Salmonirosea aquatica: one gene and its partner. The protein of the gene in region 1 interacts with the protein of each later gene in a pairwise test. Links are inferred from orthologs where the notes say so. Each region holds a gene or a part of one and is shown on either strand. Other genes may lie near its edges. The genes, in order: gyrA and gyrB.

Region 1 (15,224 bases):
TCTGAACTCAATACTGATTTAGAGGTACTTCAACGCCGCATAGCTGCTCAGCTTGATTGTGAAGACCGGCGCCAGGATTTTGAAAATTTACTGGTAGGTATCCGGCTTGATTTGTCCCAATGTCAGGTAAAGTCGGCGAAAACACGATGGGATACTGCAGCCGCCCGACTATCGGGGTGTGGACTGAACAATTCTCAATTTTCTGCTCAGTACATAGCGCTGCGCGATTCTGTGTATCAATTCTATATTGCGGATAGTTCGCTTGTTTCGCTTACCGCCCGCGGAAATCAGGCACTCGACACCCGGAAGTGTGAGGAGGCCCGGGGCATAATAGAACAAATACAAAACCTTTGGATGTGCGATCCGGGGAACCGTGATAGTCTGCTGTTGCAATACCGGGACCGAATCAGTCAGTGCGAGCAGCTTACGTGCTATATTACAAACCGCAATAAGGCTATTCAAAGTGCCGAAAACCGGGAATGGAAAAAATCGTATGACTACTATCAGCAGGCTTATACCTGCGCATCCGAAACCCAGAAGCTACGGATCAAGGAAATCATGGAAGATATGGAATGTGATGCCTACCCCGATCGCTGCCAGAAAAGCAATGTTTCGGTTTCATTGGAACCCTCCGTCAGAATTGGTATTAATAAGCCTAAGTACACTGAGGAGGGGAAGGCATGGGAAACCACCTACGGGTACCTTACATCCGCAGGTCTACAAGTTTCATTTCTTTCGTACCTCAATCCACTGGATGTAGTCCTTGGTCTGGATTACTTCCAAACGGAATATCAATCGGTAGATAAGGGCGATCCTAAGGGCGATTTTAAAATTTCCGGAGCCGATGCTTATGTGGCCTTTAAGCTGCACCCAACCGGAACGGACCCCAACCGTTTGCGGCCCTACCTCAAAGGGGGCTTCGAAGTGTTGTTGCCCATGAGCTACTCCTTACAGAATCATTACAAAAACGAATCAACCCGGGATCGTTCACTTCTGAAGAAACAATCACTGGGTACCCTGGCCGCTTTGGGGATCGAATTGCAGAAAAAGAAATTCGGTTTCTTTATAGAAATAGTGGGAGGATATAATTTCTCGGGAATTTATAATGCCAATGCCGTGAGCTCCTCTGGAGCAAAGGGAAAAACCGAAGCGCAATTCCGTACTGCCGGTATAAGAGTCGGCGCCCGACTCTGGTAGCTTTTTAGTCCCACGACTTCTCCAAAAAAGATACCCAATTTTTCCAGAATATATTTTCAACATCTGCATGGTCATAGCCTTTCGCGGCCAGCAGATCGGTCAGAACCTGCAAATCGGCAATCGATTCCATATCGCCGGGAGCTTGTTCTTTTCCAAAGGCGCCATCCAGATCGGAGCCTATTCCTACGTGGTGGGTATTGCCCGCCAACTGACAGATGTGGTCGATGTGCGCCACGACATGCTCGATACGAAGACCTGTGGATGCAGGAGTCGATATTCCGCGTTGCCAGCCCGGAATCATCATCCAGGCATCGAAAGCCATCCCGATTACAGACCCTTTATCAATTAGTAGCTTGAGTTGCTCATCTGAAAATTGACGATTGTGCGGTGTAAGGGCCCGCACCAGATTGTGGCTGGCCCAGACGGGGCCATTGTAGTCAGGTACAGCATCCCAAAAGGCGCTGTCGCACAGGTGGGTAGCATCGAGGATTATGGAAAGTTTTTCCATTTCCCGCAACAGCGACTGCCCCAGTGGGCTAAGGGGCTGATCCGCGTCCGTACCGTATGCGTACACGCCGGGACCATAATGGGCCGGACCTACCGCGCGCAAACCCCGCTCGTAGGCCTCATGCAAATGGTCGAGTGAAAGTAGGGAGTCCGCCCCTTCGAGACTGAGAATGTAGCCAATGGGTAGGTCGTCGGTTTTTTCTGCTGATTGCCATAACGTCAGATGTTGCCTTAAATCCTTTGCATTCCGAATCTGTACCATTTCTCCCGCCCATTCCATTGCTTGATACCAGGCCAGTTGTCCCTGAGTTTGCGCCCAGGCCTGGGCCGGTGAATGCCAGCCGGGTAAGGTACTGTCGGATTTGACATACCGGGCGATCTGCGTGGCCACGCAGAGGCCAATGGTACCCCGGCGCATTTCGGGAAATGAAACTACCCCTCGGCCCCGGTCAGGTTTGTCCGTCAAGTGGGCTTCCCTGGCCCGGATTTCTGCCAGAGGACGGGTAAGATCACGGTTCCATTCCAGGGCATTCATGGCAAGGTCCAGATGGGCGTCGAAGAGAAACATGGGATTGATTGATAAAGGGTATAGGATTGTGAGTGGATAGCTGTTTAAGGATTTAAACCGAAATAATCCGTCGACGGGCCAAAATTGGCCATTTGTCTAACACTGTATGATTTTCGACCACTGCGGCATATTCATGTAGGGCTACTGTAGGACAGATATGATAGGGGAGGGCATAGAGCAAATCACCCAATTGGATACGGTCCCAGTGGGCTACCCGAACCACTCCATGCTCCTCACTTTGGCTGAGAACTTCGTATCGATCTAAATTCAAAAACTTGAAACGACGATCAATCGGATTTTCGGCTGCTACCGCTTTGTGGCCCAGGTCGATGGTAATAATATTTTCGGCTGGTTTAGAAATTACCCGGGTAGCTATAACTGCGGCATGTTGAAAGGGCTGGTCCAGGAAACGCTCGCCATACCCCCAGTCCCACAGCAGGCAGGTACCCGGACTACAATACACAGCCGTCCGTTGGGCATGGACGGTGAAAGTAGGAGAGCCTCCGGCAATGATCATTGGGGCAGGGTACCCTGCCTGTTTTAATGACGTCTGAATTTGCTGAATGGGTTTAAAAGCGGCGTCACTGTGGGCTTTCCGTTCCGCAAAAACAGCCTCCCGAATATGGCCGTCGTAGACATGAAGTCCCTGCAGTTGCAAATGGTCCATTTGCGCAATTTCCTGGTAAAGCTCCAATAGTCCGTGGTGGATCGGAAAACCTGAACGATCCATACCGTTGTTAACGTCAATAAACACATTGCTTACCCTACCTGCACTGCTTTTACTCAGCTGCTGCGCCGATGCGTGCGAATCTACCAGCGAGGCAAAATATACCTCAGGATATTTATTCTGTAAGGCAAATAGTCGCTCTATGTTGGGGCCGACCAGTTGGTAGGCGATCAATATCCATTTTGCCCCGGTTTGCGCCAGCATTTCGGCTTCGGCTATGGTAGCGCACTTGAATTTCGTAATGCCGGCCTCCAATTGTAATTGGGTCACTTCCGCCATCTTGTGGGTTTTGACGTGCGGAACCAACCGATCAGCGCTGCCGGCGATTTGGATCATCAAGGCAATATTGAACTCAATTCTTTCCTTGTAAACCAATAGAGAAGGGGAAAATATCTGATTGGGATTATGGACTTCGTACCAGGTGTCAGTCTGCATTTGTTTTGAATATTGGCTACTGAAATTTACACTTCAATGTAATTCAAACATCGCTTCTATTTCTACGGGTATATTGTCGGGCAAAGAACCCATTCCCACTGCTGAACGTACCCCAATGCCTTCCTCGGTACCCCAAACGGAAGCAAACAATTCGCTGCAGCCATTGATGATGTAAGGGTGCCTTTCAAAGTCCGGAGTACAGTTGACCATACCCAGTACTTTTATAACCCGCTTGATCCGATCCAGACTGCCTAGGTTTTCCCGGAGGGTGGCCAGTATCGCCAGACCTACCTGTCGGGCCGCCGCTTTCCCCTGTTCTATATCCAATGCATCGCCAATCCGGCCTTTTATCAAGGTACCATCGGATTGGACAGTACCGTGCCCCGAAACATATACCCAACGGCTATCGACGATGAGTAAGGGTTTATATACGCCCAGTGGTTTGGGAGCGGGAGGAAGTTCAAGATTCAGCCTGGAGAAATTTTGCTCGGGAGAAGCCATAGAAAGTAGGAAAGGAGATATGAATGATGAAACTGTTTTTTGAACAGACTACTATACAAACATACTGAGGGCAAGTACCCCCAGTAAGCCCACTATCGAAACAATGCTTTCCATGATGGACCAGGTGAGCAGAGTGTCGCGGATACTAAGATTGAAATATTCTTTGAATAGCCAAAATCCGCCATCATTCAGATGCGAGAACATCAAACTGCCCGCTCCGATGGCCAGCACGATAAGTTCGGGAGCTACGGCATTCTGCATTAGCAACGGGGCCAGAATCCCCACGGTGGTAAGCCCAGCGACGGTAGCAGACCCGACACACACGCGAATGACAGCGGCGATTCCCCAACTCAGAATAATCGGCGACACCTGTACGCCCTTCAAGCCTTCGGCAATGTACTGGCTTACCCCACTTTCAGTCATAATTTGCTTGAATACTCCCGCTCCGGCAATGATCAGCAGGATCATCGCTACTCCTTTGAAGGCCTCCTCCATGGATTTGGATACCTCCCGCATGGAAAGCCCCCGTCGCAGGCCCAGGGCATACGCGGCAAATAATACTGATACCAGCATACTGAAACTGGGATCGGCCAGAATTTCAATAAGCTTATATCCGGGAATTATTTTATTGATACCCGAAAGGGCCGTCAATAGAAAAACGGGTAGGAGAGCCGCTACCGCGCTAATGCCCAGGCCCGGCAATTCGTGAACCGGACGTGCTTTTACATCGAACAGCAAGGGGTCGGGTCTTGGATTGAATCGCTTTAATGTACGGCCAAACAAAGGGCCAGCCACCGCGATGGCAGGAATGGAAACTATCAACCCATAGAGGAGGGTCTTTCCCAGATCGGCGTTGAGTTGGGTAGCTATGGCCGAGGGCGAAGGGTGGGGGGGAAGGTACCCGTGAGCCACCGACAGGGCCGATAACATGGGAATACCCACATACAGCAGTGGCAGTCCCGCCGAAGAAGCGATCATGAAAATCAGGGGTACCACAATTACAAAACCCGCATTATAAAAAAGTGGAATGCCTATCACAAATCCCGCCAGGGCCAGACCCCACTGAATATTCGATTTGCCAAACAGACCAATGAGCGCATCGGTAATTCGCTGGGCGGCTCCGCTGTCGGCGACCAGCTTACCGAGCATGGCTCCAAAACCCACAATGAGTACCAATTCACCCAAGGTACCCCCGATGCCTTTCTGGACAGCTGCTCCGATTTGGCCTACCTCCATGCCGCTAATCAGTCCCAATCCGATGGAGACCAGCAGAAAGGAAATGAAGGTGTCGAGTTTCAGCCAGGCAATAAGCAGCACCAGGCACAAAATGGCAGCAAACGTGAAGATAAGGGGCATAAAAAAGAGATAGTTGATAGGGTTCGGGTTGTATAAGGCGCTAAGGAGTCAAATATAACGATACCCGGGTAAGGGGGCTTGTCAGGCATTACGGGCTTGAAACTAAAATAATCCTATCATTCGTAAGAAAATCCAAACGCCGGATCGAATTCGGTGGTTCATAAATTCACTTCCCGATGGCAAAAACCGCCCTGTGGGCTCCGAATAGCAAATTACTTTTCAGGACATAAGGCCAAATTCTTGTTTAAACCGCTAAAAATGACGAAATTTGACTCTTTGAATCCAATCATTTGGAGCAAAAATTATACTTCTTTACGGTCAGTTAGCTAGCACAATCAAATTCTTCGATTCGTTACATTTTTTTTATGGCAGAAACAACAAGTGGAAACATCATCCCCATTAACATTGAGGATGAAATGCGGGGTGCCTACATCGATTATTCGATGTCGGTTATTATTTCCCGTGCCCTACCCGACGTGCGCGATGGGTTAAAGCCCGTACACCGCCGCGTACTTTTTGGCATGTCGGATCTCGGTGTGAATTATAACAAGTCGTACAAAAAATCGGCCCGTATTGTCGGCGAAGTGCTGGGCAAGTACCACCCGCATGGTGACTCTTCCGTATATGACACCATGGTGCGGATGGCCCAACCTTGGTCGCTACGTTATATGCTGGTCGATGGGCAGGGTAACTTTGGCTCGGTGGACGGAGACTCTCCGGCTGCCATGCGGTACACCGAAGCTCGTCTCAAGCGCATTGCGGATGAGTTGCTGAACGATATAAATAAAGAAACGGTTGATTTTCAACCCAATTTCGATGACTCCCTGCAGGAACCATCGGTATTGCCCGCCAAGTTTCCCAATCTGTTGGTCAATGGTTCGTCGGGGATTGCCGTTGGTATGGCGACCAATATGGCTCCGCACAATCTGCGTGAGGTGATCGATGGAGTGGTAGCCTACATCGACAACAACGAAATCACGATCGCGGAATTGATGGAATTTGTGAAGGCGCCTGATTTCCCTACGGGTGGAACCATTTACGGTTACCAGGGAGTTCGCTCAGCCTTCGAAACGGGTCGGGGCCGGATCATCATCCGCGCCAACACGCACATGGAGGTGTCCAAGACGGGACGGGAGCAGATCATCGTGACCGAAATTCCCTACATGACCAACAAGGCCTCGATGATCGAACGCATTGCCGGACTTATCAACGATAAAAAACTGGACGGGATTTCGGACATCCGGGATGAATCGGACCGGGATGGCATGCGGATTGTATTCGATCTTAAGAAGGATGCTATCCCCAATATCGTTCTGAACCACCTGTATAAATACACCCCGCTGCAAACCTCATTTGGGGTCAACAACGTGGCCCTGGTGAAAGGACGACCCATGATCCTGAATCTCAAAGATCTGATCAGGCACTACGTGGATCACCGGGTAGTCGTGGTAACACGCCGGACTGAATACGAATTACGTGAGGCCGAGAAGCGCGCACATATTTTACAAGGTTTGCTGATTGCGCTTGATAATCTGGATGCTGTAATCAATCTGATTCGCAGTGCCAAAGATCCTGACACCGCTAAGGCGGGTTTGATCGAACAGTTTGCACTTTCTGAAATTCAGGCCAAAGCGATTCTGGAATTGCGTTTGCAGCGCCTTACCGGTCTTGAGCGCGATAAAATTATCAAAGAGTACGAGGAGATAATGGCCCTGATTACTGATTTGCGGGATATTCTGGGTAGTGATATCCGCAAATTTGAAATCATTAAAACGGAGTTGAGTGAAATCCGGGAGCGCTATGGTGATGACCGGCGCACCAAGATTGAATACGCCGCCGAAGAGTTCAGTGATGAGGACATGATCGCTGATGAGGAAATGCTCATCACCATTTCACATCAGGGGTATATCAAGCGCACCCCGTTGCAGGAGTACCGGATCCAGACCCGGGGTGGGGTAGGGGCACGGGGTGTGAAGACCAAAGATGACGACTTCACTGAACACCTGTTCTCAGCCACGATGCTTAATTATCTTATGATTTTTACTGAGTTTGGCAAGCTTTTTTGGTTGAAAGTTTATGAGGTACCTGAAGGAGCAAAAACTTCCAAGGGACGCCCCATCCAGAACCTGATCAGTATCGAGTCAGGGGATTCGATCCGGGCAGTGATCAACGTCAAGACCCTGAGCGACGAGGATTATATCAATAATAATTATATTATCATGTGTACTCGTCAGGGTACCATCAAGAAAACACTCCTCGAAGCGTATTCGCGTCCCCGGCAAAACGGGATTATTGCGATATCGGTCAACGAGGGAGATCGGTTGTTGGACGTGGCTTTGACAAATGGCGATAATGACATCGTGATCGCGCAAAGTGCGGGCCGTGCCGTCCGATTCAATGAAAAGGGTGTACGACCCATGGGAAGGACGGCCTCCGGTGTGCGCGGGATCAACCTGAGCGATGATCCCAAAAACGAGGTAGTGGGTATGGTCTGTATCAATCGTGAAGATGCGCAATTGCTGGTTGTTTCTGAAAATGGTTACGGCAAACGTTCGCCCATTGAAGACTATCGCGTCACAAATCGAGGAGGAAAAGGGGTTTCCACTATGAACGCTACCGAAAAGGTAGGGAAACTGGTGGCCATCCGTGAAGTGACCGAGCAGGACGATCTGATGATTATTACACGCAATGGAATAGCCATTCGCATGAGTGTGACCGACATCCGGCAGGCAGGACGCAACACCCAGGGCGTAAAACTCATTCGGTTGAATAACACAGACGAAATATCGTCCGTAACCCGTATTCTGAAAGATGATGAAGAAGAAAACGAGGAGACTCTGAACGGAAGTCCAACCGAATTAACAGGAGAAAATCCTGTGTCACCTGATGCATCAGATACTGAGGAGTTGCAATAATTGAAATAAAATAGCGTATTTAGTACCGTTAATCACAACCAAAAAAACATTCCATATGAAAAGAATATTTTTTGTTTCTACATTAAGCCTGTTCAGCTTACTGACTTTTGCTCAGTCAGCTGTGGATCAGGCTATGCTGGATCAGGCCAAAAAAGATAAAGAGAAAAGCGATAAAAGTATCCAGGATGAAAAAGCCAGTGCCAAAGCGGCCACTTGGATGGAGCGCGCTCAGCTTTATCAGAACATTGCCCTGCAGTATTCACAGTTGGACTCCAACGCTGCAATGACTGCATACGATGCTTATAAAAAAGTAGTTGAATTAGATAAGACCAAAAAAGGCGAGCCGGGCCGTTCGGCTAAAGAAGCCCAAGGGGTTCTGGAGGGAGCGGAAGGAACTAACTTGTACACTGCCTTTGTAAAGCAGGGAGCTGAAAAGTATCAGGCTCAAAACATGACCGAGGCTCTGAAAATGTTTCAGATGGCGCAGCAGATCAATGCGAAGGATACGACAGCAGCACTATATGGTGGCATATCGGCTCAGCAAGCAGATAAGAAAGATGTAGCTGTTGAAGAATTTGAAAAATACATTAGCAATGGCGGCACCGATCCCAGTGTGTACTACGGGCTTGCCCAGCTGTACCGAGCTGACAATAAATTTGACAAGGCGATCAGCACCTTGGAAAGAGGTCTGGCAAAAAGTCCAGATAACAAGGACCTAAAATCAGAGATTGTAAACATCCACCTGGCTTCGGGGAATGAAGATATGGCGATTAATCAATTAAAGGAATTGACCGCCAAGGATCCTTCTAACGTCACCAATATGGTGAACCTTGCCATTCTGTATGACAATAGCGCCATCAAGCAAAGCACTAAAATTCGTGAATTGCAGGAAAAAATGGGAGCCTCTAGTAACACCATGGACGCTAAGAAAAAGCAGCTCGAAGAGGAGAAAGGAAAAATAGAAGTTTATCAAAACGAAGTAAAACGCATCACCGGCTTGATGAAGAAACAGCCTAAGAATGCCGATTTGAAGCGTCAACTGGATGAGGTCAATCAATCATTGGAAACTACAAAATCCAATGTTACTAAGTACGAAGGTGAAGTTTCGGCCATGGCTGCAAAAGCAAGTAGTGGCGATCAGGCAGCGATGCAAAAGGAAATGGCAGACCTGAAAACACAGTACAGTCAGTATCGTGATTTGTCCATTGATACCTACAAAAAGGCTTTGGCGGCAGAACCTGAGAATTACGATGCATTATTCAATTTGGGTGTTTTCTACTTTAATGATGCCGTAGAACTTAAGCGTGAGGTAGATAATATGAACATGTCCGAGTACCAGCAGCGTGGCAAAGAAGTTGAAGGCCGGGTTTGCGGGAAATTTCAGAAAGCCAAGCCATACTTTGAAAAAGCTTTGAAAGTACGACCTGATGAAGAAGAAGCGAAAAGTACTTTGGAGAATGTGAACAACATCCTTACTCAATTTACAGAGAAGAAGGTTGAGTGTGTAGCAGAATAAGGAATTGATAATAAAGCATCCACTTTGTGGATGCTTTATTGTTTGAATAATTTACTTAACATAATATAAATTATAAAACAAAACTATGTTGTTTTTAAGTTGGGGTAATCTATTCTGCAACAGATATTTATTTGCCGGAGTATGGGGTAAAATAAATCCTCCTTATATTTATCATGAAAGCAGGGTTTGTTTGGATTTGTGAGCTATTTACACACACGGATGAAATACTTTTTACTTATTGTTGTTCTATTCACTACATTTCATTCGTACGGACGCCATATTGTGGGCGGTGAAATCCGTATGCAAGTTACTGCCGTACCCAATCGCTTTTCGTTTACTTTGATCCAGTTCTGGGATGAGAATACACTCACTTCCGGCAATCGGGATCCGTCGGTGGAACTGCTTTTCTACCGCAAGCGTGATAACCAGTTGATTCAGAAGGTATCACTTCCCTTCGTATCAACTCGTAATATTAGTTATAAGAACCAAGCCTGCGCTTCATTCCGTTCGTTAAGAACTCTGGAGGGTACCTATACTAGTCAGATTACCCTAAAATCATCCGATTATAGTGACGCGGGTGGATATTATATTGTATGGGAACGATGCTGCCGCAATGATGACATCAATAATATTCAGTCACCCGGATCCAGTGGAATGGTATTCTATCTGGAATTTCCGCCCCTGACCATTCCTAACTCCGCGCCTGAATTTAGTTTTCCTAATGGCGACTATATTTGTAAAGACCAGGCATTTTCCATGAATGTGTCAGCTACTGACAATGACGGTGACGAATTGCGCTATTCACTGGTGACTCCGATGCGGGGTAATACCGGTCGTAACAATCCTATCGGGGACGACTATCCAAAAGCGGGCTACCCGCTGGTAGAATGGGTACCTACTGTCTCGGACCGCAATATGATACCCGGCAACCCTGCCCTGGCCATCGACAGTCGTTCGGGACTACTAACCGTTACAGCTAGCCAACTGGGACTTTATGTGTTTACCGTACAATGCGAAGAATTTCGGAATGGAGTCCGGGTTGGTTTAGTACGGCGTGATTTTCAATTGCTGGTCATTGAGTGCAGCAAAACTACCCCGCCTGAACCGGTTATCACTTATAATAAGGTAAAAGCTGAACAAGTGGAGTATTGCCCGGAAAGACCCATTAGTCTTGAAACAGACACTGCTCCCAATTGGTCGTTCCAATGGCAACTCAACGGGAACAACATCGCCGGAGCCACCAGCTCAACGCTGACTGTACAGGATACGGGTAGCTATTCGGTGGTGAAAAGTTTCAAAAATTTATGCAGCAAAGATACTTCTTCACAAGTGGTAAAAGTGTTACCAGGTACCCCCCCCCAGCGACTATAACACAGTTAAAAGATATTATTTGTGAGAATGAAAAACTCAATCTCGTGGGCCCTACCCTGGCCAGTGGATATAGTTTTGAATGGCGTAAGAGCGAGATGGACCAAATAGTAGGTTCAGAGCCCGTGCTCACCGTTACCGAACAAGGTACATATGAATTATTAGTACGGGATGAAAAAAATGGTTGTACCGCCTCGGATAGCGCTGTGGTGTCGGTGGAAAGGATCAGCGTAAATTTGCCTCCCCGACTGAGTCTGCAAAAGGGGAATTCCATAGTCATAAACTCCGAAGTTGAATCCACGGCATTTCCCGTTACTTACCAATGGTCTCCACCCGAAGGTCTCAGTAGTGATACTGACTCACTGCCCAGCGCTTCCCCGCAAAACTCGATGACCTATGTCCTGCAAGTAACTTCGCCAATTGGATGTTTGGCATCAGATAGTGTACAGCTGGAAGTTTTTGACCGACTGTACATTCCTGATGCATTTAGTCCAAACGGCGACGGAGTTAATGACGTACTGGACATATACAACGGTTCCAATCAGATCCAGGATATCCGAATAATTAACCGCTGGGGCGAGGTTGTCTTTCAGTCTCCGAACTACGATAATCCCTGGGATGGTACCTATAAACAAACCAAAGTACCCCAAGGGACGTATATTTACCTGATAGTGACCCCCTTTTACAATTATAAGGGTACTATTCTTATTCTGTACTAAAGTCTCCCCCATCCCCTCTTTAAAAAATGTACCCTCGAAACTTGGGAGCTTGCTTTCCCATGCAAGGGATCGGTACGTTCAAGAAATCAGTTGTTTCATCCCAATGATGGGCCAGTCAGTACATTAGAGAAAATTTATGAGGCGTTTTTACCAGTTTGCAGCGGCAATTGGTTTGCTGTTTTTTTGCTATTCAGCCCAGGCTAGTCACATCTTGGGAGGTGAAATCCGGATGGAGACCACCAGTGAGGCAAATCGGTTTTCGTGCAGTATGATTCTCTTCTGGGATCAGAATCGGCTAACGGTGGCTAATCGCGAACCATCCGTGGAAATTCTCTTCTACCGAAAACGAGACAATCAATTGGTTTTCAAAACCTCCCTACCCTACATTACTTCACGGAATGTAGATTATCAGAATCAGGTCTGTTCTGGGCTACGTAATTTGAAAACAGTAGAAGGTACCTACAATGCTAAAGTTTCACTAAATCCTGGAGATTTTTCTGATCCAGGAGGGTACTATATTGTCTGGGAAAGGTGCTGCCGCAATGCCGATATCAGCAACATTCGTGAACCGGGCGCGAGCGGGCTGGTATTTTACCTTGAGTTCCCCCCCTATCGGTTCGTAATTCATCACCAGTTTTTAATTTTCCGAATGGCGATTATATATGTCTGGGTTTGCCCTATTCCACAAATTTGTCTGCTACGGACGCCGATGGTGATGAACTACGCTACTCGGTTGTTACTCCTTTTCGAGGAAATACAAGTCTGGATTACCCAATCGGGGATGATTCACCCAAGTCGGGATACCCTTTGATAGAATGGCTACCCGGTATCTCGTCTCAAAATATGATCCCCGGAAATCCCGCTCTCAGTATTGATCTACGAACGGGCAGATTAACGGTGACGGCCAGTCAATTGGGTTTATATGTATTTACGGTACAATGTGAAGAATACCGTAATGGAGTAAAGATTGGGGTAGTCCGGCGAGATTTTCAATCACTCGTCATCGAGTGCAGTCCTAATTCGCCCCCGGTCCCTGTAATTGTGCATGATCAGAAGATTATGCCGACCATTGAACTTTGCATCCAACCCATACTGCTTCAAATACAGGAACCGGGGAACTGGGCCTACCAGTGGCAAATTGACGGACAAGACATACCTGGAGCTAACGCTTCTGCACTTCAAGTAAATCAAGAGGGTCGTTACTCAGTACAAAGAAGTTCTAAAAGTACGAATCAGGATCAATGTTCGATGCCGGTTTCATCTGAGCCAGTGGAAGTAGTACCCGAACCACTTCCTTCCGCCCTGATTGATAAAAAAAAGGATATACTTTGTGAGGGAGGTACCCTTGCTTTGCAGGCAGAAACAAAAAGTTCATATGTATATGAATGGAGAATAGGCATGAATCAGCTGGCAGAAACTGGACCTAGCATAACTGTTCAGAAAGGGGGCACATACTCACTTCTAGTCAGAAATGAACAAAATGGTTGTACTGCTACTGATAGTATCGAAGTGAAAGTTGAATCAATACGGGTGAAACTACCTGCTGAGGTAGAAATATTGAGGGGACAAAATGTAGAGCTTACTCCAAAAGTAGAATCTACTTCATCAGCCATCCAGTACAAATGGTCACCTCCTGAAGGGCTTAACAGTACTACCGAAAGTAAGCCCTTAGCATCGCCCGAAAAAACAACCGATTATATTCTACAGGTCGAAACGCCTGGTGGTTGCCAGGCAACGGCTCCTATCAAAGTGGTCGTTAACGAGTGCCAAGAGATCCCCATTCCTATACCTACGGTATTATATAAGAACAAACCCGTTAAGGAAATCGAACTTTGCTCAGGAGGAGATATAAAGCTGGAGACGGATAGTGAAGGTGATTGGAATTACCAATGGCAAATCAATGGACAAAATATTACCGATGCTACTGGTTCCAGCTATGTTGCCAGCAAAGTGGGTAGCTATACTGTAGTTCGGAGTTCAAAAAATGAAACTCCGGCAATCTGTATAAAGCCCGCAATATCTATAGGGGTTGAGGTAGTGGCTGGTATACCTCCGATTGCAAATATCGAGGCTACTAGTATTGTATTTTGCGCAGGAAAACCATTACAATTGAGCGCTGACAGCGCTACTTCATCTCGGTATACATGGAGTTTGGACGGAAAAATGCTTAGTCAGACTAGTGATAAGGTGAATGTTGACTCGCCAGGGACCTATACATTGGTGGTCCTTGACGGAAGGAATGGCTGTACTTCCACGGATAGTATTCTGATTAGGCAGGAGGAAATCAGTGTCTCACTTGCAGATGAAGTCTGGGTCAAACGAGGAGAATCCGTAATGCTGAATCCACAGGTTAATACTTCGGATTTTCCAGTTTCGTACTTATGGTCTCCTCCACTTGGCCTATCCAATCCTCTGGATTCACTTCCGGTTGCGCTACCAGATCAGTCAACGGAATATGTAGTACGGGTAAGTACCCCTGGTGGATGTGAAGCTAAGGACAGCATCATGGTTTCGATTATAGACCGTATATTTCTGCCTGATGCTTTTAGCCCAAATGGTGATGGGATCAACGATGTTTTTATTATTCCGAATGGACAAGTCTTAATCGAAAACATTAAGATTTATAATCGTTGGGGTCAGGTAATTTTCTCAGAGGCCGGCTATACAACACCCTGGGATGGATATTTTAAAAATAAAGTTGTCGAAAATGGAATGTATAACTACATCATTAAGACTTCTGACAATATTTACAAAGGTGCTGTACGTGTAATGTATTGAATCTCAAAGTATAAATTTCCACATCCTCACCCCCTTATCTGTTAATTGCTTAGTAATAAGGCAATTAACAATCCACGTGGAACAGTATATTGTTAATTGTTTCACATTCAGGCAATTGGCTGACATTTATGCTCATCACCATGTAAAACTTTTAGCATTGTCTTCATGTAATACAAAATATTCAGTTAGAATTTCCCCCCTATTTTATAATAAATCTTCCTGTAAAAAGAGCAAGCAAATAATTAGAATTAGTCTTAATAAATTTATTCAGGAACATATTGTTTAAATGTCCCGTCAGAGTAAAAGATAAGAATTCGTTCCACAGTTTTTGCTTCAAACGGTAGATCTTTTAGAGGCTCAGGATTGGTTTGTACCGGATCTATGGACGGGCTTTTTTGTATAGGCAAATCTAAGCCGTTACGTTTAGAAGGAATCGACGGTGAGTTCTCAGCTTTGGCTCTTGAACCGTAGGGAGTTGAAGTAATTGGTAAATCTAAATACTCCTCATCTTCCAGTATCCACTCCATTCCCAAATCTGGGTACCTACGGATAATTTTCTGCACGATGTCAAGACTTGGTCTATTTCTTCCCGCTAAAATGTGTGAAATACTTGACCGCTGTACTCCGATTTCATCTG
Region 2 (14,992 bases), 5.0 Mb from region 1 along the record:
GATCTATCAAAACAGTACAAACAAAGCATTGTATGAACATACCGTTTAAAAAATCCTTGCTCAAACTTACGGCCTTTGGGCTGGTGGTTGGTTCCGCCAGCATCTGGTGGAGCTGTACGGACAAGTTTGACGAAATGAATACCAGCAAAACCAAACTGACCACGCTGGGAAAAGATGAATTGCCGTTCCTGTTTTCCCGGGCCGAGCAGCAGGCTTCCTACGCCGGGGGTACCTACCAGATCGCCCAAAACCTGTTTGCCGATCTCTACGCCCAGTACTTTGCTACTTCGGCTACCTACTTTCCTTCCGACCGCTACGTCATGCGGTTCGACTGGCTGGGCGGGCACTGGAACCCCATCTATACCCAGGTGGTACCCCAGCTGAAAACGCTGCTGGAATCCACCGAACCCAGCTCGGCGGAGAATGCCCTGGCCAATGTCATGTGGGTTTTCGCTTTCCATCGCGTTACCGATTACTACGGCCCCATTCCGTATTTTGATGCGGGCATTCCGGCTCGTTCCGTCAAGTACGATGCGCAGGAGAAGATCTACGAAGATTTTTTCAAACGTCTGGATGCCGCCGCCGCCATCTTGAAAGGTAAAACTTCCGAAAAACCCTACGGAACTTTCGACTTGATCTACGCGGGCGATGTAAATAAGTGGATCAAATTCACCAATACCCTGCGGCTGCGGTTGGCCTTGCGGATTTCTAAAGTGAATCCTGCTGAGGCTAAAAAACAGGCCGAAGCCGCATATGCCGGCGGCGTGTTCACTGAACTAGACGATGCAGCCTTCATGGTGAAAAACCTGGCGGGTGATGATCATAACGGCCTGGGCCGGATCGCCATCTGGAACGAATTTCGCATGAGCGCTTCCATGGAGTCGGTGCTGAAAGGCTACGAAGATCCCCGCATCGGCGTTTTCTTCCAACCCGCTACCGCTACCAATACCTACGAAGGTCTGCGGAACGGATTGTTACCTGCGCAGTTGAATCAGGAAGGAAATGGCAACAACGATAATTCCAACGTAGGGACGCGCTGGGCTACGGGCGGCGGTTCGGCCTGGACGAGCCAGTTGACCGTTCCGCAGGACATCATGCACACATCCGAGGCGTACCTGCTTCGGGCCGAAGGAGCGCTCAATGGCTGGAGCATGGGTGGTACAGCTAAAGAATTGTACGAGAAAGGGATCGAAATGTCGTTGAAGCAATGGGGGGCCAGTGATGCTGCCGTCCAGACCTACCTCAACAGCACCAAAACTCCCGTGGCACCTGGTGATCCGCTCAAATCGCCCGCTCTATCCAACATTCCGGTGAAATGGGATGCCGCGGCTTCAGAGGCTGTAAAGCGCGAGCAGATTGGTACCCAGAAATGGCTGGCGCTCTATCCTGACGGCCTGGAAGCCTGGGCCGAATTCCGCCGTACCAGGTACCCCAAACTTTATCCGGTGGTTAATTCCGATAACGAAGAGCTACCTGTAGGTACCTTCATCCGCCGCATTCCTTTCCTGACCTCGGAGAAACAAACCAATGCCGAAGCCGTGAAAGCCGCCGAGGCCTTACTGAACGGACCGGATAAGGCCAGCACCCCGCTATGGTGGGATAAGAACTAGACTTTTTTACCAAAAAAATACTTTACCAAAAAAGGCAGGCATTTTGTCTGCCTTTTTTGGTAAATTTTGACCTATGAATTTGTACAAAACGAATGTTGCACAGTTAACATCAGTGAGTCTGCTTACCTTATCGCTGGTTTTTTCCGGTTGCCGGTCCGACGATACCTTGTTTACCCTCTTGGACGCGGGTGATACGGGCGTAGAATTCACCAACTTTATCGAGGAAGATGCCGAAAATAACGTACTCGAGTACGGCTATTTTTACAATGGGGGAGGAGTAGCCGCTGCCGACTTCAATCATGACGGACTGGTAGATTTGTACTTTACGGGAAACATGGTGGCCAACCGGCTGTACCTGAATCGGGGCGGGATGGAGTTTGAGGACATTACCAACCAAGCCAAGGTAGGCCTGAATGAGGGATGGAAAACCGGCGTGTCGCTGGTGGACATCAATGACGACGGCTGGATGGACCTGTACGTATGCCGTTCGGGGGCGGAGAATCCGGCCTTGCGGCGAAACCTGCTCTACGTCAATGACGGACCTACCGCAGACAATATCCCTACCTTTACTGAAAAAGCGGCTGCATACGGTCTGGATGATCCTTCCTACACGACCCAAGCCGTTTTCTTTGACTATGACAAGGATGGTGATACGGACTGTTTTCTGCTCAATCATTCAGTGCAGGACTATGCCGGTTTCAGCCGATTGCTGGGAAGCTACCGCCAACAGAAGAATCCCGCTTACGGCAACAAACTGCTCCGAAACGAAGGAGGACACTTCGTTGACGTGACCGACTCGTCGGGCGTTGTGTCCAACGTGCTGAGTTTTGGACTCGGGATCAATATCAACGACTTCAACAACGACGGCTGGTCGGATTTGTACATTGCCAACGACTATAATGAGAACGACTACCTGTACCTTAACCAGAAGGACGGTACGTTCCAGGAAGTGATCCGGCAGGCCACAGGACACGTGTCGCTCTATTCTATGGGGACCGATGCCGCCGATATCAACAACGACGGCTGGACCGACATCCTCACGCTGGACATGCTACCCGCCAGTAACGAACGCATCAAGCTCACCGCCGGGGACGACAACTACGATAAGTACCGGGAGCTACTCCGTGCGGGATTTCATGAACAGACCATGCGAAACATGCTGCAGCTCAACAATGGCACCAATGCCGACGGGGTACCCGTATTCAGTGAGATAGGCCAGCTGGCGGGGGTGTCCAACACGGATTGGAGCTGGGCTGCCCTGATGGCCGATTTTGACAACGATGGGTTTAAAGACCTGTTCGTGACCAATGGCTACGCCCGGGACTATACCAACATGGAATTTTTGAAATATTCAACCGATGTCCAAACTGCTTCCCGTGCCTCGGGGAAAGCTCCGTCGCAGATGGAGGTGATTGCCGAGATGCCCCCCATTAGCCAGCCCAACTATATTTTCAGGAATGAAGGCAATCTTACATTTAGTAAAAAAGTGGAGGATTGGGGCTTTGGGGCCAAAAGCCAATCGAACGGGGCGGCCTACGCCGATCTGGACAACGATGGCGATCTGGATCTGATTACCAACAATGTGAATCAGAAAGCCTTCATTTACCAAAATAACAGTACTCCCAGTGATTCCACTCGCAACTTATCCCTGGAACTCCTGGCTCCTAGCTATGCCCTGCGAGCCGGGGCGCGGGTGATTCTCTACCAAGCAGGTCATGGTATCCAGATGCAGGATGTAATGCCGGTGCGGGGATTTCAATCGGCTATGGACGGCCCGCTGCACTTTGGTTTGGGCAGTCGGGGCGTGGACTCCATTCGGGTATCCTGGACCGACGGCCGCATATCGACCCTGGTGCGCCCCGATGCTTCTCAAAGGATCAGGATACGGTACGACCCGAGCCAAGGTGCCCCTCATCCCGCAGAGGCTGTTTTTACCCCGCTGTTTACGGAGGTACCCGGCATCGATTTTACGTATCAAGCCACCAACCAGAACGATTTTCGGGTGCAGCCCTTACTACCAGTAATGCTTTCCCGACAGGGACCTGCCCTCGCCCAGGGTGATGTGAATGGCGATGGACGGCCGGATGTGTATCTGGGGGAGCACGCGGAGAGGCGGGGCGGTTGCTTGTAAGTCGGGGTACCGCTTTTGTGCCTGTTGCTGTCTCGGATTTCAGTAAAGATGCGGGGTATGAGGATGCCGGAGCTGTTTTTTTTGACGCCGATGACGACGGTGACTTGGACCTTCTGGTGGCGAGTGGAGGGTACTCGCTCAATCCGCAGGCGCTATGGCTACGCCCCCGACTTTACCTCAACCATGGAAATGGCTGGGCCCGGGATAGTTTTCCCGATGTACGGATCAATGCATCCTGCGTGACAGTCGCCGACTTGGATCAGGACGGCGATCAGGATATTTTCATTGGAGAGCGCGTCACGCCGGGTCGTTTTCCCGAGAGCAGCGGTGATCGCATATTCTTGAATGATGGCAAAGGGCATTTTTCGGATCGTACCACACAATTTCTCCCCGACCACGCCACCCTGGGTATGGTAACGCAGGCTTCCTTTCAGGATTTGCGTGGCGATAAGGTACCCGAGCTGGTTACTGTGAGCGATTGGGGGGCAATTCAAATTTGGGAAAAAGACCGGCAGGGTACCTTTCGGAATGCTAGCGAAAAATGGGGTACCCTTGCCCTGACGGGTTGCTGGACGGCTCTTGCTCCCGCAGACCTGGACGGGGATGGAGATATGGATTTTGTGGTAGGCAATATGGGTACCAACGGTCAATGGTACCTGACGGCCCCGCAGGGCATGAATCTCTACGCGGATACGCACTCCACAGTGCCCCCGGTTCCGGTTGTCGCCCTGCTGGATCAGGGCAAAGAATACCCTTATCCCAGCCGGGATGAACTGTTTGGCCAAATGCCCGAGCTTAAGAAAAAGTACCCCGACTACATAGGCTATTCAAAAGCTACTATTACGGATTTGTTTTCTCCGGATCGAATCGGGAAAATGAACCGAAAGGAAGTGCGGGAATTCCGGACTGGAGTTCTGGAAAATTCAGGGGGTACCTTTCGTTTCAGGGCGCTGCCCGTGCAGGCGCAATTTGCTCCCGTTTATGCACTGGCCGTAGCGGATTTCGATGGCGATGGAAAATTGGATATTATGTTGGGCGGAAATCAAGATAAAGCCAGGGTCCGGCTTGGAAAAAGCGACGCCAATCTACTACAGGTTTTCCTCAACCGGGGCACGGCAGGATTCGAATATATGCCCCAGGCGCTAAACGGACTGTTTGTACAGGGCGACGTACGTAGCCTTTTGGTGCTCAACAAAGGCTCCGAATTGGCGATTTTGATCGGACGGAACGACCTGCCCTTGAAAACCCTGCAAATAGCACGAAAACGGTAGGCGAAGCGAGGAAAAAATTGTATCTTTACACGATTATAAACCCCGCATTGGCGGGCGCTTTTTATTGTAGTGTAAAACAAACTTTATGGCAAACGAAGCAACGCTGGAAGTAAGTAGTTATTCAGCCGAGAACATCCAGGTTCTGGAGGGATTGGAGGCCGTGCGGAAGCGCCCGGCCATGTACATCGGCGACACCGGTTTTAAGGGGCTGCATCACCTGATCTGGGAGGTAGTCGACAATTCAATTGACGAGGCCATGGCGGGGTATTGCGATACCATCCATGTGACCATCGAAACGGACGAATCTATCACCGTGCAGGACAATGGCCGGGGTATCCCTACGGGCATTCACTCGAAAGAAAAACGATCGGCGCTGGAAGTGGTGATGACGGTATTGCACGCCGGCGGTAAATTTGACAAAGACACGTATAAAGTATCCGGAGGTTTGCACGGCGTGGGGGTGTCCTGCGTCAATGCGCTCTCCGTAGATTTGCGCGCTGAGGTACATCGCGAAGGCAAGATTTTTGAGCAGGAATACCAGAAAGGATTTCCTCTGTACCCTGTACGCGAGATTGGCGAGTCCAGCAAAACGGGCACGATGATTCATTTCAAGCCCGACGATACCATATTCACCGTTACCGAATTCAAATACGAAACCGTAGCGAACCGCTTGCGTGAGCTATCCTTTTTGAATAAAGGACTCCGCCTGACGCTAACGGATATGCGCAACCTGGACGACGACGGCAAGCCCAGCTACGAGGAGTTTTTCTCCGAGGGTGGTCTGGTCGAATTCGTCACCTATCTTGACAATACCCGCCAGCCCCTGATTCCGGCCCCTATCCACATGGATAGCGACAAAGGGGTCATGCCCGTGGAAGTATCCATGATGTACAATACTTCGTACAGCGAGAATGTCATCTCCTACGTCAACAACATCAATACCATCGAGGGAGGAACCCATGTATCGGGCTTCCGGGCGGCGCTTACCCGTACCTTGAAAAACTACGCCGACAAATCGGGGATTTTGGCCAAGGAAAAGATCGAGGTGAGTGGTGATGACTTCCGGGAAGGTCTTACGGCCGTTATTTCGGTGAAGGTACAGGAGCCGCAGTTTGAAGGACAAACCAAAACCAAACTCGGCAACTCTGACGTGGCTGGGGCGGTGAGCCAGGTCGTGTCCGAAATGCTGGACACCTACCTCAATGAGCATCCCAAGGAGGCACGTATGATTGTCGACAAAGTGGTGCTGGCTGCCAAGGCCCGTATTGCGGCCCGCAAGGCCCGCGAAATGGTGCAGCGCAAAAACGTCCTGACTGGCACCGGGCTACCCGGCAAACTGGCCGATTGTTCCGAAACCGATCCCGAAGTGTGCGAATTGTACCTCGTAGAGGGTGACTCGGCGGGGGGAACCGCCAAGCAGGGCCGCAACCGGGCTTTCCAGGCTATCCTGCCATTGCGTGGTAAAATCCTGAATGTGGAAAAAGCCCAGGAATACCGTATTTACGAGAATGAAGAAATCAAGAACATGTTTACGGCCATGGGCGTGCAGATTGGTAAGGAAGGTGATGAGCGCGCTTTGAATATTGATCGGCTTCGTTACCATAAGATCATTATCATGACTGACGCCGACATCGACGGTAGTCACATCCGTACCCTGATTCTGACATTCTTCTTCCGGTACATGAAGGTACTTATCGAAAATGGCTATATCTATATCGCCCAGCCGCCCCTGTACCTGATCAAGAAGGGAAAAGAAGAGCGTTACTGCTGGACCGAAGCCCAGCGCGAAGCCGCCGTACACGAGCTCGGCAATGGACGGGAAGAATCGGTGAACACGCAGCGCTACAAGGGTTTGGGTGAAATGAACGCCGAACAATTGTGGCAAACCACGATGAACCCCGATTTCCGCAGCCTCAAGCAGGTTAGCATCGATTCGGCGGCGGAAGCCGACCATCTGTTTTCAATGCTGATGGGCGACGAAGTGGCCCCGCGCCGTGAGTTTATTGAGAAAAATGCCAAGTACGCCCGTGTGGACGTGTAGGTACCTGACGAAATAGTAGTTTTAGGCGCATGACTGACTATTTCTGGTCAGTCATGCGTTTTTCGTAGGAAACCGAAAATTAATTACAATACCCAACGGAACCGTTTGCATTCGGAACCCAGATTTCGGAAACACAAACTCAGAAGCCAATACTAAGTACCAAGAATTTCAAGCCATGCCACAGGATTCAAATCACCTTTCTGGAAACGAGAAGCGAAGTCGTTTGTCCAATCTGTTATCATTCTTCAACGATAAAAACGAAAAAGTGGAAGAAGGTAAATTCATGCGCTCAAATGAGAAAGTCAATGACCTGATTGTTCAGAGCGATTTCATCAGTCGGGATTTGAGCTGGCTCAAATTCAACGAGCGGGTACTGGATCAGGTACGGGATACGGAACGCAGCCTGTTCGACCGGCTGAAATTCCTGGCGATCACGGCCTCGAATCTGGATGAGTTTTTTTCGATCCGGGTCGGTAGTTTGTACAATTACCTCGACTACGGCAAGGAGCGGGTGGATTATTCGGGCTTGCGGGAGGTACCCTTCCGGAAAACCCTGCTGAAGGCCTTACAAGGGTTTGTGGCTGAGCAAAACCACTGCTACAAGCAGGAATTACTGCCTCTTTTTGAGAAGCACCGGGCTGCCATCGCCACCATGAAAGACCTGACGGAAGCAGAAAAAGCCAAGGTGTCCGACTACTTCGATCGTACCATTTACCCGATGCTAACGCCGATGCTGTACGATTACACGCACGTCTTCCCGGTATTGTTGGCCAAAGTACTCATCCTGGGAGTCATCACCCAAACTTCCGGTACTACAAGCGAGGAGGATCGTAAGCTTTCGTTCGTACAGCTACCTCTCAATCTCCCCCGTTTCTACGTGATTGAGCGCGACAACGAGATTTTGTTCCTGCCGATTGAGAACATTGTGCGGGCCTACATTAAAAAACTCTACCGGAATGTAGACATCGTGTCGACTAATCTGTTGCGAATCATCCGCAATGGAGATTTCTCTCTGGAAGAGAACGACGACATGGAAGTGGATTTCATTGACGAGATCAAGCAGAAAATCAAGAACCGACGCCTGGGTAGGGTCGTGAAAGTGGAGGTGGAGTCTGACGTGGATGAAGATCTGCTGAGTCTTTTGAAAAAACGCTGGGAGATTGATGATTTTAATATCTACCGGGCTGATAACCTGTTGGACTATACCTGTTTCTGGCAGATTATTAAGCATAACGAGTTCAAGGATCAGATCCCTCCCTTGCACCCGCCCGTGCCCCCGCTGAGCATAGGTAGGGAACGCATCACCGATATTTTTGAGGTAATGCGGGAGCGCGACATCTTGCTACACCATCCCTACAACAACTTTGAGCCGGTGCTTCAATTGCTCGAGCAGGCCGCCGAAGACCCCAACGTGCTTTCGATCAAGCTGACCATTTACCGGCTTGCGAAAAACTCCCGGGTCACCGAGGCGTTGCTCACCGCCGCCGAGAACGGCAAGCACGTGGCGGTACTTTTTGAAGTGAAGGCCCGCTTTGACGAAGAAAACAATATTCGCGAAGCCCAGCGCCTGCAAAAAGCCGGATGCTTTGTGATCTACGGGATTGGTCTGCTGAAAACCCACACCAAGCTGCTGCTGATTGTGCGGAATGAGGGCGAAAAAGTAGTCCGCTATGCGCATTTGTCCACCGGGAACTACAACGAAGAAACAGCCCGACTCTACACCGATATTGGCCTATTGACCACCAACGAGGAATACACACATGATATCTCCGAGTTTTTCAATGTCATCACCGGCCACTCGCTGCCCAGTGACTACCGGAATCTGATCACGGCCCCACGACAGATGCGCGAGCGCCTGATCGCGATGATCCAGCAGGAAGCCGAAAACGCACGCCAGGGTTTGCCCAGCGGTATCTGTATCAAGATAAATTCATTGGAAGACCGGGCCGTGATTGATGAATTGTACAAGGCTTCGCAGGCAGGGGTACCCATCGATCTCATTGTGCGGGGCATTTGCTGTCTACGGCCGGGCCGGACCGATCTGAGTGATAACATTCGGGTCAAGTCGATCGTGGGCAACTTTCTGGAACATTCCCGCATCTTTTACTTCCACAACGCGGGAAATCCGCTGGTGTATGGGGGGAGCGCGGATGTGATGGTCCGCAGCTTCGACCGGCGTATTGAATCGCTATTCATTCTGGTCAATGAGCGGGTCAAGCAGGAAGCGATTCTGATGCTGAATTATAACCTGCGCGACAACGTCAATTCTTACGAACTACAGGAAGACGGTACCTATGAGAAATGCCATGTGGGCGAAGGTACCGAAGCCTTCGATATCCATAAAGTGTTCTTTGAGGTAAAACCCGATGACGTCATGCAGGCCAGGCTGTTTGAGAAGCAGGACAAACTGCTGGCCGATAACCATACAAATGCAGAAATGCTAGAGGAAATCGACAGCGAAGAGAAGAACAACTGAGCCGACTTTATTCCAAAGAAAAGCCTCCCGGGATATGATATTTCCGGGAGGCTTTTCTTTGGAATCGCATGAAGTTGCAACTACTTCACCAGGCGCAGCGACAGGGGATAACGGTATGCTTTCCCTCCATTGGCGCGTACACTGCCCGTAATCATAACTACCAGAGAGAAAATCCCGATGGCAAAAAACACCAGGCCGACCACCAATCCGGAGCCCACCATGCCCATTATACCCACGTCAGTGGATGTTTCGTTGTCACTGACTCCCCCGATAATGAGGCTGAGGATGGAACTGCCAAAGGCGAACAACATGAATAGGAGGATCACCACCCCGACCACCGCCAGGGTAATCTGGAAATTGAGTGACTCCTTGCCGTGTTCATCCACAAAGCTGCTTTTGCCTTTCTGGGTGTTGTAAAGTACTAAAATGACGATTAGCGCCAGAAAAGGAATTGGGACCAGCATATTGGCAAACGAAGCCAATAATGCACCCAGGTGCATCCACATACCCGCAGAGCGCTGCCCGGCGGTGATTTCGGAGGGGTAGGAGGGGGTAAAGTTTTGATCTTCCATGAATTATAGCAGATTTAGGATGAATTGTGGTGATAAAAGCAGAGGGGCGCTGTAAAATACGTGGCCTGTTGGCGAATTTACCTAAATTCGCGGTTTCTTGGAAATATTATTTTGTCAATCTGCTACATGGAAAGATTTACCGGACTGATCGGAATCGTGCTAATTTTAGGAACGGCCTATGCTCTGTCGAGCAATAGGAAAGCCATCAATTACCGTACGGTAGGCGTGGGGCTGGCGCTGCAATTCGGCCTGGCGGTATTCATCCTCCGTACCGAAACCGGACAGGCCATATTTCAGTGGCTGGGCGACAAAGTGCAGAAACTGTTGTCGTTTTCCGACCAGGGTGCCAGTTTTGTGTTCGGTACCCTCGTGAGCAGTGATCTGATGCAGAAAGTATTTGGCCCTGGCAACGATTTTGTCTTTTTCTTTAAGGTTATCCCCACCATCATTTTCGTGGCGGTGCTGGTCAATATGCTCTACCACTTGGGCATCATGCAGCGGGTTGTGGCTATCATTGCGCGGGGCGTGTACTGGCTCATGGGTGTGAGTGGTTCAGAAGCGCTCTCCAACGTGGCCAGTACCTTTGTGGGGCAAGTGGAGGCGCAAATCATGATCAAGCCCTACCTGAAAGGTATGACCAACTCCGAGCTCATGGCCTCTATGACGGGTAGTTTCGCCTGCATCGCCGGGGGCGTCATGGCCGTCTACATATCCCTGGGGGTACCTGCCCCCTACCTGATTGCCGCCAGCCTCATGGCCGCGCCGGGGGCGTTGGTGATTTCCAAAATCGTTTATCCCGAAACGGAGGTGTCCGAAACCAAGGGCGCCATCAAACTGGAAATCAAGAAAACCCACGCCAACCTGCTCGACGCCATCGCGGCGGGTGCCAGTGAGGGCCTCAAGGTAGGTTTCAACGTAATTGCCATGCTGATTGGCTTCATTGCGCTGGTGGCTTTGCTGGATTTTCTGTTGGGTAAGGTGGGAGGCGTTTTCAATTTCCCCCAGCTTAGCTTCAATTATCTATTGGGCAAAGTTTTCTCGGTATTTGCGTGGGCGATGGGGGTACCTTCGCAGGACATTGAGGCGGCCGGTTCGCTGATGGGTACCAAAATGGTAATCAACGAATTCGTGGCCTACCTCGATTTGGTGAAATTGAAGGAAACCCTCGATCCCAAAACGCTCGTGATCACGAGTTTTGCGCTATGTGGTTTTGCCAATTTTAGTTCCATTGCCATTCAGGTAGGGGCATTGGAGAATTGGCTCCTTCCCGCCGCTCCGATTTGGCTAGGCTCGGCTTTCGGGCGCTGATTTGTGGTACCCTGGCTTCCTACATGTCTGCAACCTTCGCCGGGTTGTTGATGTGAAACCATTACAAATACGTAAATAGTACTTGGCCAGTAGCCAAAAAAAGCGGGGCCGGAAATGATTTTCCGGCCCCGCTTTTTTTTGACTTGGATGGGTATCTATCGTATATCCAGACCGAATGGCATACGCGCCTGCAAACCTTCCATATTCAGCAGTTTGCGGTACATTTTTACGTGAGGAGCTAGCTCGCCCAGTTGCCGGGCCATAATTTGGTCTTCTGAATTGCCGGCCATTTTGCTCACAAACTCCTGTAGCGGATTCTTCTTTTCGGGATAAAAACGTACCCGATAATCGCCTTCTTTTAGTTTGGCAGCATTGGCCGCCAGTTTGATGGCTTCGTCGAGCCCACCGAGCACGTCCACCAGACCGTTGGATTTGGCCTCCACGCCCGACCACACCCGGCCCGAAGCCAGGCTCCGCAGCTTTTCAACGGACATCTTACGGCCTTGAGCAGCTTTGCTGGTAAAGTTAGCATAGCCTTCGTTGACGCTCTTCTGGATCTTATCTTTCTCAAAATCAGTCATTTCGCGCGTCAAAGTAGGCCAGTCGGCATGTGGGTTGGTTTTGACACCATCGAACGTGATGCCTAATTTGTTATCTAGGAAATTTTCCAGATTGAACAGCATGGCAAAAATACCGATTGAACCCGTGATGGTATTAGGTTGGGCGACGATCTTGTCGCAACCCATGGCCATGTAGTAGCCACCCGATGCCGCTACATCGGACATGGAGGCAATTACGGGTTTCTTCTTGGTTGTGAGCTGTATTTCACGCCACATCACATCCGAGGCCAAAGCACTGCCGCCGGGTGAATTGATCCGGAGCACTACGGCTTTGATTTTGTCATTCTCACGGATTTTTTTGAGTTCTTTCACAAATTTATCCGATCCGATGGTACCGTCACTGCCTTCGCCCGACACGATTTCACCTTCGGCCACGATGACGGCCACGCGCTTGTTGAAATCCCCATCCTCCGAAGGATGTTTGCCCTTAAGGTACTTGCTGAGGCCTACAAATTCGATGTCTTCGTCGGTATCTACCTTCAGCTCTTTTTTCATCGCCGTTTCCAGCTCATCGTAGTAGCCGGCATGGGTTACAAGCTTGTATTTTTCGGCCGAAGCTGGATTCGTGACCGCCAGTGAGTCGGCCAGACCGCGTAATTCGGAGGCGGGAATATTGCGCGACTTCGACACATTGGCGATGTAATTTCCGTACAGCGCGTCCAGCAGTTCGATGGACTGTTGTTTGCTGGCCTCGCTCATATCCTTGCGCGAAAAGCTCTCCACGGCACTCTTGAATTCACCTACCCTGAAAATCAGGGGCTTAATATCCAGTTTGTCAAAGGTACCTTTGTAAAATTCATATTCCGCCGAAAGCCCGTTCCATTCCATGAGTCCGGCGGGATTGAGGTAGATTTTATCGGCCAGGGAGGCCAGGTAGTAGCCTTTTTCGGAGTAGTACTCGCCGTAGGTATAGATGAATTTCTTCGATTTCTTGAATTCCAGCAACTCATTCCGAATCTCTTCGAGCGAGGCCCAACCCGCTCCCGGATCCTGTGTTTTCAGGTAAATGCCTTGGATATGGTCGTCTTTGCCGGCCCGCGTAATGGCTTCACGAATGTCTTTGAGGCCGATGGTTTCATCGTTCCCGGCAAATGGAAGGGACAACTCCGCAAAGGGGTTTTCGACACCTACCTCCTTAATCGGGCGGTCGAGGTCGAGTTTGAGTACGGAATTGTCTTTGATCACAACCTCATCCTCACTCGATAGGGCCGAACCGATGCCCACGAGGATAAAAAAGGATACGATAAAAAATAAAAACAGACCGACTAAAGTGGCCAGTACAAATTTGAGAAACTGCAACATAAGAAATATAACGTGTTAATTGATAATCCTTCAATCCGATGAATTCAACAAATTTAATGATTTAAAGTGCCGGTTGAGGCGACTAAAATTGCTAATGGCGGATATGCCCTGACGAGCGGTCAAATGTATGGGTATAAATTTTTATGCGTAACATTACCCTTGCCGATTTGTTCTATTTTTGTGAAAAATTAAAATCACCCCATGAAGAAAACGCTACTTCTTGTCCGCCACGCCAAAGCCGAAGACCAATCCAAAATGTTCAAGGACTTCGACCGGGAGCTTCTCGGGTCGGGTATAATGGATTCGGCCCGGCTGGGTCACTTCCTCAAAGCCGAGGGCGTGGCCGTAGACAGTATCAGGACCAGCAGTGCCGCCCGCACCTACCAAACCGCCAAGATCATCGCCGAGCAGCTGAAGTACGAGGTAGATCAGATCGAAGCGGTCGACAAACTGTACAGCGGCGGCCCGCAGGCCTATCTGGCGGTGGTCAATGCTACGCCCGAAACAGTGGCCACGCTGCTCGTGTGCGGACACAATCCCGATATCAACTACTTTGCCGAGTATCTGACGCATGCTGATGTGGGCTCAATGGAAAAATGCAGCATGGTGACCGTGGAGTTTGAGGACCTCACCTGGGCCGAAATTTCAGCCAAGTCAGGTACCTTGAAAAACTACCTGACTCCCCAATCCCTGAAAGACCGGGGGTGAAACGAGAAGTTCGGGTAGGTATAAGTTTTAGTAGTTGAATAAGCAATAGATCTGCAAAAAAGATAACGCATTCCCATGTCGGAGCCGAACAAGAACCGGAAAACTTTCATTGTAGTCTTCATTATATTTCTGCTCATCATTATCTTCCTGGTCATCGATATGGCGAGCCGCACCACTGCTCCCTGGAACCGCACCAAGGGTACCGGCACTGACGCCATTCCTGGCGCAGTAGCTCCCGGCGCCCTGCCTCTGAGCGACTCCGTGGTACTGGACTCCCTGCTGCCCGACACCACCTATCACCAGGATTAAATCTCTTATCCTTTCGCCAGCGCATCGACCAGGGCCTCCACGTCTTCTGGGGTATTGTAGACCTGCGGCGATACACGCAAGCCCTGTCCCCGCGCCGAAACGAGGACTCGGTTGTCTGACAGCATCTTTTGGATGCCTGCTACATCCTGGCCCACCGGTAGCCGCACCCCTACCAGATGGTGGGCCCGGTACGGTTCGGGCTCTAGGTGGTAGCCCGCATGTTGCAAAACAGGTATAGCGTCCTTCAGCAGTTCACGGCAATAGGCTTGTATGTTTTCAGGACCCCACGCCAGCACCTGTTCAAGTGCTGCCTTCAGTATGGGCAGCTGGATGAAATGAGAGTGCTCGCCCACATTGTATCGGTAGGCTTTAGGGCGGTAGGTGGCCTGATAGTCGGTGAGTGTATGAAAGTGGTGGCTTTCCTGCCGGGCCATCCAGGTTTCCTCAAGGGGAATGCCGTCGTCGAATGTTTCATTGAAATAAGCCAATCCCAAGGAATAGGGACCCATCAGCCACTTGTATCCTGCGCAAACCAATACATCGGGCTGTATCTTCCCAAAGTCAAAAGGGAAAGCCCCCACGGATTGGGTACCGTCCACAATGAGCCACGCGCCCACCTCTTTCGCCCTAACTGAAATAGCGGG

Evidence for each region.
Region 2: the proteins of gyrA (region 1) and gyrB interact in binary tests that used the Escherichia coli proteins (3 or more experiments, as listed by UniProt). The link is inferred for Salmonirosea aquatica from one-to-one orthologs.

The regions. Positions count from the first base shown.
Region 1 is NZ_WHLY01000002.1:5,641,984-5,657,207, forward strand. The notes cover bases 5,320-8,431. They hold gyrA (DNA gyrase subunit A), read left to right. Parts: upstream 5,320-5,656; coding sequence 5,657-8,206; downstream 8,207-8,431. Other genes in these bases: GBK04_RS24325 (tetratricopeptide repeat protein), read left to right, coding at 8,262-8,431. In the rest of the region: GBK04_RS24295 (hypothetical protein), read left to right, coding at 1-1,197; GBK04_RS24300 (dipeptidase), read right to left, coding at 1,202-2,272; GBK04_RS24305 (D-TA family PLP-dependent enzyme), read right to left, coding at 2,325-3,434; GBK04_RS24310 (RidA family protein), read right to left, coding at 3,468-3,935; GBK04_RS24315 (gluconate:H+ symporter), read right to left, coding at 3,987-5,291; more of GBK04_RS24325, read left to right, coding at 8,432-9,722; GBK04_RS24330 (hypothetical protein), read left to right, coding at 9,942-11,093; GBK04_RS24335 (T9SS type B sorting domain-containing protein), read left to right, coding at 11,138-11,809; GBK04_RS31055 (hypothetical protein), read left to right, coding at 12,078-12,620; GBK04_RS24340 (T9SS type B sorting domain-containing protein), read left to right, coding at 12,869-14,587; GBK04_RS24345 (helix-turn-helix transcriptional regulator), read right to left, coding at 14,851-15,224. UniProt on the Escherichia coli protein: A type II topoisomerase that negatively supercoils closed circular double-stranded (ds) DNA in an ATP-dependent manner to maintain chromosomes in an underwound state.
Region 2 is NZ_WHLY01000002.1:617,853-632,844, reverse strand. What follows is about bases 4,696-7,575. They hold gyrB (DNA topoisomerase (ATP-hydrolyzing) subunit B), read left to right. Parts: upstream 4,696-5,097; coding sequence 5,098-7,053; downstream 7,054-7,575. Other genes in these bases: ppk1 (polyphosphate kinase 1), read left to right, coding at 7,229-7,575; GBK04_RS30310 (FG-GAP repeat domain-containing protein), read left to right, coding at 4,696-5,012. In the rest of the region: GBK04_RS03645 (SusD/RagB family nutrient-binding outer membrane lipoprotein), read left to right, coding at 33-1,610; GBK04_RS30315 (CRTAC1 family protein), read left to right, coding at 1,684-3,741; more of GBK04_RS30310, read left to right, coding at 3,759-4,695; more of ppk1, read left to right, coding at 7,576-9,529; GBK04_RS03625 (DUF4870 domain-containing protein), read right to left, coding at 9,610-10,101; signal peptide peptidase SppA, read right to left, coding at 11,565-13,331; GBK04_RS03610 (SixA phosphatase family protein), read left to right, coding at 13,533-14,039; GBK04_RS03605 (hypothetical protein), read left to right, coding at 14,115-14,348; GBK04_RS03600 (aminotransferase class V-fold PLP-dependent enzyme), read right to left, coding at 14,354-14,992. UniProt on the Escherichia coli protein: DNA gyrase negatively supercoils closed circular double-stranded DNA in an ATP-dependent manner to maintain chromosomes in an underwound state.